DNA from 3 places in the Neobacillus terrisolis genome. Region 3 is predicted to be linked to each of the others. Evidence: riboswitches for the same ligand, from Rfam matches in the RefSeq annotation. Region 3 holds a riboswitch; each other region holds the start of a gene.
What was found. A riboswitch is a leader RNA that binds a small molecule or an ion and turns the genes downstream of it on or off. The one in region 3 is predicted to bind S-adenosylmethionine.
Positions count from the first base shown of each region.

Region 1 (3,282 bases), on a different contig from region 3:
ATCTTGTGACGATTGTGAAGTAATTTTGTTTCAAATGAGAAATCGTTTTCCATTACACAGCTACCTCCTTTTTAGCATTGGTTAAAGCATGGTTTAAATCATTAATAATATCTTCTGCGTCCTCTAAGCCGACAGAAAAGCGTAACAACCGGTTACAGACACCCGTTTCTAGTCTTATCTGTTCAGGAATGTCGGCATGTGTTTGGGTTGATGGATAGGTAATAAAGCTCTCGACCCCACCTAAGCTTTCCGCGAATGATATGAGCTTCATATTTTGTAAAAATGGATTCACCCAAGTTTCGTCTTTAATCCGGAATGAAACCATTCCGCCTCTTCCCGGGTATAGAACATCGATCACATCATCATGAGCAGATAAGTACTCAACAACAGCCTTAGCATTTTTCTCATGCCGTTCCATCCGCAATGATAAGGTCTTCATACCGCGGATTAACAACCATGAATCAAACGGGCTTAATACGGCTCCGGCAGCATTATGATAAAGAGCGAGACTTTCACAAAGCTCTTTTCCTTTTGCGACGATTAATCCTGCGAGTACATCATTATGTCCGCCTAAGTATTTCGTTGCACTGTGAATCACAATATCTGCACCAAGATTAATCGGCTTTTGCAGAAGAGGAGTATAAAAGGTGTTGTCAACGATTAAAAGAACCCCGTGTTCCTTGGCAATCGCTGCAACAGCACTAATATCGGTTTGCTCCATTAACGGATTCGTAGGTGTTTCGATAAAGATTGCTTTCGTTTTTGGAGATATGTATTTGATAATCTCCTCCGGATGTGTTGTGTTCACATAATGGCTGGTTAAGCCCCATTTTTTAAAACCTTGCTCTAATATGCGGTAAGTGCCGCCATACAAATCCTTTGAAACAATCCACTCATCCCCCGATTGGAAAATAGAAAGGATGGTAAGGATGGCGGCCATACCTGAACTGCAAGCATACCCCTGGTCGCCGTTTTCTAGTTCTGCTATGGCTTGCTCAAGAATTTTTCTAGTGGGGTTTCCTGTACGGATATAATCAAAACCTGTTGATTGCCCAATCCCTTCATGCCGATATGCGGTCGAAAAGTAGACTGGAGGATTTACTGTTCCTGTTGTTGTTTCGCTTCGGTTTCCAATTTGTGCTAGTACTGTGTCAATTTTATACAAAGCCGCCACTCCTCTAGTTAAGATAATAAAAAAAGCCTTCTTATAAGAAGAAGACTTTAGTAGGTTAGGACATTTAGCCATTCTTCTTATCTTTCAAGTTTTAAAAACTTGCTGGACTTAGCACCTTATCAATGAACAAGCCACTGATGGTTGCTGAGGTGTCATAGGGCCATACCCTCGACCTCTCTGGATAAGAACTCAATAATATTCGATTTTTTTAAACTTTACTATATTACCTATTAACATGTCAATTACTTTATTAAAATATTCGGTAAATATAATAATTACTATTTTACATTAAAGCTATGTTAAAATTCGTGATTGTTTTTGATCACGATGTTGATTGGAGCGGAAGGCGTGAGACTCCTGCGGGAGAAGCGGATCACGGGAGACCCCGCAGGCGCGACAGCGCCGAGGAGGCTCCCGGATCGCCCGCGGAAAGCGAGCGCCTGTAGCGGAAATCAACATCCAGATTTAACAGAGCAATTTAAAAGAAGGGAAGGTGAAGGTTTTTTATTTGACGCGTGTTGTTTACTATTTTATGCTCAGAACATACAAAATGAGTATACAGAAATAGGAGAATAAAATATGTTAACAATTGATATAAAAAATAGATTAAAAGAGAAAATGAAAATCGTTCAGAATCAGGACCAGTCCAGTGTTTGTTTAGTTGGCCCGGTGACATTGCCAATACAATTAGAAAATAAAGTAGTTACATTTAAATGGTATACTTGGTTAAAATTAAAAGAGGATACAATAGATAAAGATTCTGTACTTGATTCAATTACAACAGCATCATTGGCGGATCTTCAACAATCATCTATCTTGGTTTATGGAGACTTCGAGAATAGCGACCATCCTTTAGTCCGCTTCCATAGTATCTGTCACACCGGCGATATTTTTGGGAGTAAACGCTGTGATTGTGGGTATCAACTGCACCAGTCCCTAAAGATGATAGTTGAAAATGGCCATGGGGCCCTATTTTACTTAGCCAACCACGAAGGTAGAGGAATCGGTCTTTTTTCCAAGTCGCTCGCTTATCTGCTTCAAGAGGAAGGGTACGATACCGTTGAAGCAAACCATGCGCTTGGCTTTGAAGATGACCTCCGTACTTACGAAGAACCTTTAATGATTTTACAAGAATTGCGATCTAAGCCCGTTATTCTAATTACAAACAATCCTAAAAAACTTTTCGCTTTAAAGGAAAAAGGTTTATCTGCTGATTCTCATCAACCGTTATGGGGAGATAGCAACCTTTATAATAAGAAGTACTTAGAAACAAAAGTAATGAAATCCGGGCACATACCAGAGCAGAAGGAAATAACTATATAAGGAGTAATCCGTATGAAAACTGACCAATATTATATGAATCTTGCTTTAGAATTAGCGGCTTCCGCAAGGGGAAAGACAAACCCTAACCCATTAGTAGGTGCTGTCATTGTAAAAAACGGGATGATTGTCGGCTCGGGTCTGCATCGCAAGGCTGGTGAACCTCATGCAGAGGTGCACGCCTTTAGAATGGCGGGGGACCATGCTAAAGATGCAACATTATATGTGACCTTAGAGCCATGTTCACACTATGGAAAGACCCCGCCATGTGCTGAATTAGTTAAAAATTCAGGTGTTAAAAAGGTTGTGATCGCCATGCAGGACCCTAACCCGCTGGTGGCAGGGCGAGGGATAAACATTCTTCAAGAAGCAGGCATTGATGTAATTGTTGGAGTAATGGAGCAGGAAGCGCATCGCTTAAATGAAAGATTTATTCATAATATGTTAACCAATACTCCTTTTGTTGTTTCAAAAGTTGCGATGACGCTTGATGGGAAAATTGCTGCCGCAAACGGGCATTCTCAATGGATCACGAGTAGTGAGGCAAGAGAATCCGTTCACCATTTACGGAACGAAGTCGATGCCATTATGGTTGGGATTGGTACAGTCCTAGCGGACAATCCCCAGCTGACGACACGACTGCCGGAGGGTGGGAAAAACCCGGTTCGAGTCATCCTTGATACCCATTTACGGCTGCCGTTAGATGCACAGGTAACAGAGACTTCAGAAGCCCAAACTTGGATCATAACCGGTGATGGGGTTGATCAAAATAAACTTGCTCTATTTAA
Region 1 covers NZ_JBKFGH010000020.1:44,502-47,783, forward strand. The annotation lists gene metC (cystathionine beta-lyase) at 1-53, opposite strand, end outside; gene ACI48O_RS13315 (methionine biosynthesis PLP-dependent protein) at 53-1,165, opposite strand; SAM riboswitch class I at 1,249-1,362, opposite strand; gene ACI48O_RS13320 (GTP cyclohydrolase II) at 1,754-2,497, shown strand; gene ribD (bifunctional diaminohydroxyphosphoribosylaminopyrimidine deaminase/5-amino-6-(5-phosphoribosylamino)uracil reductase RibD) at 2,510-3,282, shown strand, end outside.
Region 1: another riboswitch for S-adenosylmethionine. It lies ahead of ACI48O_RS13315 (methionine biosynthesis PLP-dependent protein); the one in region 3 lies ahead of metK (methionine adenosyltransferase).

Region 2 (3,282 bases), on a different contig from region 3:
AAAAAAACGGATTGTATCTCATTATGTTTTGAATGTTCTTAACTATTCATTCATAACGATTCAATAGATTGACAAGCTATCCCTTTCAATCTATATGCATTTCCTTTGCAAATGCTATTGCAATGTAACTAAGCATTGATTCTGAAATAATAAAAAATGCCTCTCTGCAGATAAGCAGAAAGGCATAGTAATGTTCTATTCCCTTCTCTCATCTTCCAAAGCGTCTGCTTTGTGTGAATTGGCACCTTTTCAAATTGCATCGAGCAATTTGACGGTTGCCGGGCTTCATAGGGCACGTCCCTCCACCTCTCTTGATAAGAGCAAATATATTTATTATTTTTAAAATTTCCGATAACAAACTTAGCTATGAAAGTGATTTTATCACGGAGTAAAAATAGGTGTCAATATATTTTTTATACTAAAATAATTTTTCTGACAAATTCGATAACCTTATTCTATTGAGGATAACCCAGTAGCTTCTTTAATCGCTTGTTCAAGGTCCTCGATTAGATCCTCCACATTTTCAATTCCAATTGATAGTCGAATAAGATCCTCTGGTACACCAGCTGCTGCCAAGCCTTCTTCGTCTAATTGCTGGTGAGTCGTGCTTGCAGGATGGATGACTAAACTTTTTGCATCGCCTACATTGGCTACATGGGTCCAAAGATTTAATTCATTAATAAATTTCGCCCCTGCTTCTCGGCCACCTTCAATTCCAAAGACAACGACAGAACCTGGACCTTTTGGCAAATATTTATCAGCAAGCGCTTTGTCAGGATGCCCCTCATTACCAGGATATAAAATCCATTTAACTGCAGGATGAGCATCTAGATATTCAATAATTTTTTTCGTATTAGCGATATGCTCCTTCATACGAACATGGAGTGTCTCCAATCCTAATGTAATCTGGAAAGCATTAAGCGGACTAAGAGCAGGCCCCATATCTCTCAATAACTGAACTCTTGCTTTTACGATATATGCAGCAGCTCCAATTGCTTCGCTATAGACAATATCATGGTAGCTTGGATCAGGCTGTACAAAGCCTGGGAACTTGCCTGTACCCCAATCAAATTTTCCGCCATCCACGATGACTCCGCCCATGGTCGTTCCATTGCCGCCTAACCATTTAGTTGCAGAGTGGATAACAATATCAGCACCAAATTCAATTGGCTTTAATAAATAAGGTGTTGCAAAGGTATTATCTACGATTAGCGGAACGCCTGCTTCATGAGCAATTTCCGCCACTTTTTCAATATCTAATATTCTTAAGCTTGGATTTCCGATCGTTTCAGCGAATACAGCCTTAGTTTTGTCCGTGATCGCTGCTCTGAAGTTTTCAGGATCCTCAGCATTAACGAACTTAACATTTATTCCATATTTAGGAAGGGTTATCGCAAACAGATTGTATGTACCTCCGTAAAGAGTGGAAGCAGCGACAATTTCATCGCCAGCCTGGGCAACATTTAAAATGGCGATGGTAATGGCTGACATTCCGCTTGCTAATGCTAAGGCACCGATTCCCCCTTCTAATAATGCGACTCTTTCTTCAAGAACGGTAACGGTTGGGTTATGTATACGGGTATAAATATAACCTGGCTCTTTTAGAGCAAATAAATTAGCAGCGTGTTCTGTATTTTCGAATTGGTAGGCATTGCTCATGTAGATGGGAACCGCTCTTGCCCCGGTTACTGGGTCTGGAGCTAATCCTCCATGTACACTTAAAGTCTCGAAACGATAATTCTTTTGTTTTTCACTCATTCTCTTTCTCTCCCCTAATATTTTTTTAGGCTTTGTTAAATTTGTCTGTTGATTACAGCGAGAGGTGCTCCCTTTCCGCGGGGGAGTCCGGGAGCCTCCTCGGCGCAAGCGCCTGTGGGGTCTCCCGAGACACCTTCTCCCGCAGGAGTCTCGCACCTTCCGCTCCAATCAACAGATGCTCATAAACAAACAATGTTCTTTAACACAGCCATTTTTTTAAAAACCAAAAAACCCTCTTCTTTTCATAAGAAGAGGGTTGGAGCTCAGTCTCTTCTTATCTTTCAGAGCTTACACTCTGCTGGAATTAGCACCGCGTTCATAACCGGTTGCCGGGCGTCATAGGGCCAGTCCCTCTACCTCTCTTGATAAGAACTTAATATTCACATTTATTTGAAAATAATAGTATCATAGGAAATTTATTTAAGTCAACATACATTTGTTAAATTTTCCAGGTCCGGCTCCTCAGATGATCCCTGTTTCGTTAAAAATAAGACAGCCTCAAGCAATAATATCTTTCTTAACGAAGCAGATACCGTCAGAAGTTGATGACTGACAGCTTCACGAAGCTTCATTTTACCTCCCAACAAATGGACTGCAGTACTGTAGCTGGAGACAATGGTTACGACATCATCCTGACCCTCAGGAAACTTTTCAAGCATTTGGGCAACTCCATTTTCGACGGAAAGGAAATACTTCCCTCTGTCTGTATCAAAACATATCCTTAATTCCCGACTGTTTCCTAAATTATGAATGTGACTCTTTTGGTTATAGTCATGAATAAAGGTATCCAACAAACACCCCATCGTGATCACCTCACCTATACCATTTAGATGAATTGATTATTTTTTCATACAAATATGGCACTGATCGAAATGCATATAATTTTTCTGCCACGACCCCTTCTTTTATAAAAAGCAGGCAAGGTACACTTTCGATTGTTAACTGTGCAGCTAGTTCCGGAAAGAAATTAACATTCAGCTTTCTAATCTCAATCTCCGGTAAAAGCTCCTCAATCACTGTTAACATTATCCCGGAAACCTGGCAGGTTCCGCACATGGGTGTGTAAGTATAAATGAGCCCATTAAAATGACGCTTGAAGATGGAATCGATTTGCTCCGTTGACATTTCCTGCATCGTATTACTTCATCCTCTTTCTAAAAACTGCGTAAAAACATCAATATTTGCTTGAAGTAACACCGTCGCTAAATGATGCTCCGGTGCTGTGGCAACCTCCTTATACGACTTATCAATATAGAGGTGCTCTGCTTCGGGAAATTCTTTTTTAAATTGTTTTCGCAGTTTTTCTCCTGCTTTATCAGCATCCACTAAAATATATACATCCTTATCTATAACAGAGTCAATCAATTCTTCCAAACGATTCAGTCCGATTGTTCCATTCGTGCAAATGATTTCAATAGGTTCCTTGATAATACCCTTTACCTTCTTTTTATCGGAGGTTCCCTCAACAATGATGACCTTTTCAATCGCCTGTTTCATATTTATCACCTAAAAACGAAGATGTAT
Region 2 covers NZ_JBKFGH010000008.1:101,730-105,011, forward strand. The annotation lists SAM riboswitch class I at 206-321, opposite strand; gene ACI48O_RS06145 (O-acetylhomoserine aminocarboxypropyltransferase/cysteine synthase family protein) at 451-1,758, opposite strand; SAM riboswitch class I at 2,030-2,130, opposite strand; gene ACI48O_RS06150 (hypothetical protein) at 2,184-2,561, opposite strand; gene ACI48O_RS06155 (thioredoxin family protein) at 2,572-2,892, opposite strand; gene ACI48O_RS06160 (toprim domain-containing protein) at 2,902-3,255, opposite strand.
Region 2: another riboswitch for S-adenosylmethionine. It lies ahead of ACI48O_RS06145 (O-acetylhomoserine aminocarboxypropyltransferase/cysteine synthase family protein); the one in region 3 lies ahead of metK (methionine adenosyltransferase).

Region 3 (3,282 bases):
GAACGGAGAACCAAAGCAAGTTGAGAATGTTGCTTCAGGTGAAGTAACTCCACGTTCTGTACCAGCAAGTTTTGAAGTATAACCACTTAGGAAGTGGTACATCGCTTGTTCTTTTGTAAGCTTAGAGATTGGAGGTAATACCCCAAATGCATCAGCCGTTAAGAAAATAATCGTGTTTGGATGACCAGCAACGCTTGGATCTACGATGTTGCTAATCGCTTGTAAAGGATACGCAGCACGAGTATTTTCAGTTAAAGATGTATCACAGTAATCCGCAATACGGCTTTCTTCGTCAAGGATGACATTTTCAAGCACCGCACCGAAACGAATGGCATCGAAGATTTGCGGTTCTTTTTCACGCGTTAAATCAGCGCATTTAGCATAGCAGCCGCCCTCGATATTAAAGACACCGTTTGCAGACCAGCCATGTTCATCATCACCGATCAGCTTGCGATTAGGATCTGCTGATAAAGTTGTTTTACCTGTTCCGGAAAGACCGAAGAATAAAGCGACATCGCCTTCAGCACCAACATTTGATGAACAGTGCATTGGCATAATACCGTTTTCCGGTAGCAGATAATTCATAACAGAGAAAATTGATTTCTTAATTTCTCCAGCATATTCCGTACCGCCGATTAAAACCGTTCTCCGTTCAAAAGAAATAATGATAAACGTTTCAGATGCCGTTCCATCAACAGCTGGATCTGCTTTAAAGTTTGGAGCACAAATTACAGAAAATGGCTCATCGTGGTTTGTTAATTCGCCCTCGTTTGGACGAATGAAGAGTTGATGGGCGAAAAGGTTATGCCAAGCATACTCATTGATGACTTGGATTGGTAATCTGAATTTTTTATCCGCCCCAGCAAAACCGCGAAATACATATACTTCTTCTTGTTCTTGCAAATACGTAATTACCTTATTGTAAAGGTTTGAAAATGCTTCTTCCGAAATGGGTTGGTTAACAGAACCCCATTCAATTTTGTCCTTAGATCCTGCTTCTTCTACAATATACTTGTCTTTAGGTGAACGACCAGTATATTTTCCAGTTGTCGCCCGAACCGCACCAGTAGAGGAAAGGATACCTTCTTTACGTTCTAGTACCTTTTCAACTAATTGCGGAACAGAGAGTTGATTGCGAATATTGCTCCCTTTTAACAATTCATTCAGTTCATTGGAAATACTTACAGAATTCATCTGATAAATACCATCCTTTATCAAATATTTTTGAGTGTTGTGAATAGTATAACACATTAGGATAAATAATCTATACTAATATGCATTTTTTTCTAAAATAAAATAAATTAACATAGTTTTCTCCTTATATAAGGTTGTTATTTAATTAAATGTGTTAATTAAGATATTCTAATTCGGTCGGATAAGTACCAATAATGAGTAATAATAGGTGCAGCGAGCGCGGATTTATTCTTTACTAATTGGTGAACAATTCTAAAAAACAATTGACATCATTAAAACCTATAAGGTATGATTCTACCTTGAACGGATACTCTCTTATCCTGAGCTGGTGGAGGGACAGGCCCTATGAAACCCAGCAACCTGCTAAATAAGAAAATCTACTGAGGTAAACCCTTGGGATTTCTTTTAAGCAAAGGTGCTAACCTGACGCAAGGTATATAAACCTTGAACGATAAGAGTGAAAGGCGCAAATTGTTGCTCAAAACCTTTCCTCATTAATAGGGAAGGTTTTTTATTTTGCACCTAAGAAAAAATGTGTTAGCTTTTATCCCCCAATCATCATGAATCCATTACATAACTGGGATAAAAACTCTATGTTTATTTCATACTACTTAGGGAATGAGTACCGTATCAACATGAGGTTAACAAAAGGGACGAATAAATTTCCGCGGCTAACCTCGCTTTATTTCTATATATAAGGAGGAACTAAGATGTCAAAACGTCGTTTGTTTACTTCTGAATCGGTAACAGAAGGTCATCCCGATAAAATTTGTGACCAAATCTCTGATGCGATTTTAGATGCTATTTTAGCAAAAGATGCTAATGCTCGCGTGGCTGCGGAAACTTCAGTAACAACTGGTTTAGTTCTTGTAGCAGGTGAAATCACTACTTCTACTTATGTGGATATCCCAAAGCTTGTCCGAGAAACGATTAAAAATATCGGCTATACTCGGGCTAAATACGGTTTTGATTTTGAAACATGTGCCGTGTTAACTTCAATTGACGAACAGTCACCTGATATTGCGATGGGTGTTGATAAGGCGTTAGAAGCTAGAGAAGGTCTTATGTCTGATGAGGAAATCGAAGCAATTGGTGCTGGTGACCAAGGTTTAATGTTTGGGTTTGCTTGTAATGAAACAAAGGAGCTTATGCCTCTTCCTATTTCATTAGCCCATAAGCTATCACGCCGTCTTACAAAAGTTCGCAAAGATGAAATTCTTCCTTACCTTCGTCCAGATGGAAAAACTCAAGTTACCGTTGAATACGATGAGAATGATAAGCCGGTACGTATTGATACGATTGTTATTTCAACGCAGCATCATCCTGAAATTTCTTTAGAGCAAATTCAAAGAAATATTAAGGAACATGTGATTAATCCGGTTGTTCCACAGGAACTAATCGATGAAAATACGAAATATTTTATTAACCCAACAGGCCGTTTTGTTATTGGCGGACCGCAAGGGGATGCTGGTTTAACTGGCCGGAAAATTATAGTTGATACTTATGGTGGATACGCTCGTCACGGTGGCGGCGCGTTCTCCGGTAAGGATCCAACTAAAGTAGACCGCTCAGCAGCTTATGCTGCTCGTTATGTTGCAAAAAACATTGTTGCTGCGGGTCTGGCTGAAAAAGTGGAAGTTCAGCTTGCCTATGCAATTGGAGTGGCACAGCCTGTATCGATCGCAGTTGAAACGTTTGGAACAGGAAAGGTTAGCGAAGACGTTTTAGTTGATCTTGTTCGCAAAAACTTCGACCTTCGCCCGGCTGGAATTATTAAGATGCTGGATCTGCGTCGCCCAATTTACAAGCAAACGGCTGCTTACGGTCATTTTGGCCGTACGGATGTTGATCTTCCTTGGGAACGTACGGACAAAGCCGACAGCTTAAAAGAACAAGCCAATCAATAAAATAATAAGCTAGAGGGTGTCCCTTAGGGGCGCCCTCTTTTTGGCTATCCGTTTTTAACTAGTCTGTTGATTTCCGTTCCAGGCGCTTCGCTTTCCGCGGGGCGGGCGGTAAGCCTCCTCGTCGCTATCGCTCCTGCGGGGTCTCACCTGTCCCGCTGCTCCCGCAAGAGTCTTCGCGCCT
Region 3 covers NZ_JBKFGH010000011.1:9,439-12,720, forward strand. The annotation lists gene pckA (phosphoenolpyruvate carboxykinase (ATP)) at 1-1,194, opposite strand, end outside; SAM riboswitch class I at 1,507-1,652, shown strand; gene metK (methionine adenosyltransferase) at 1,905-3,101, shown strand.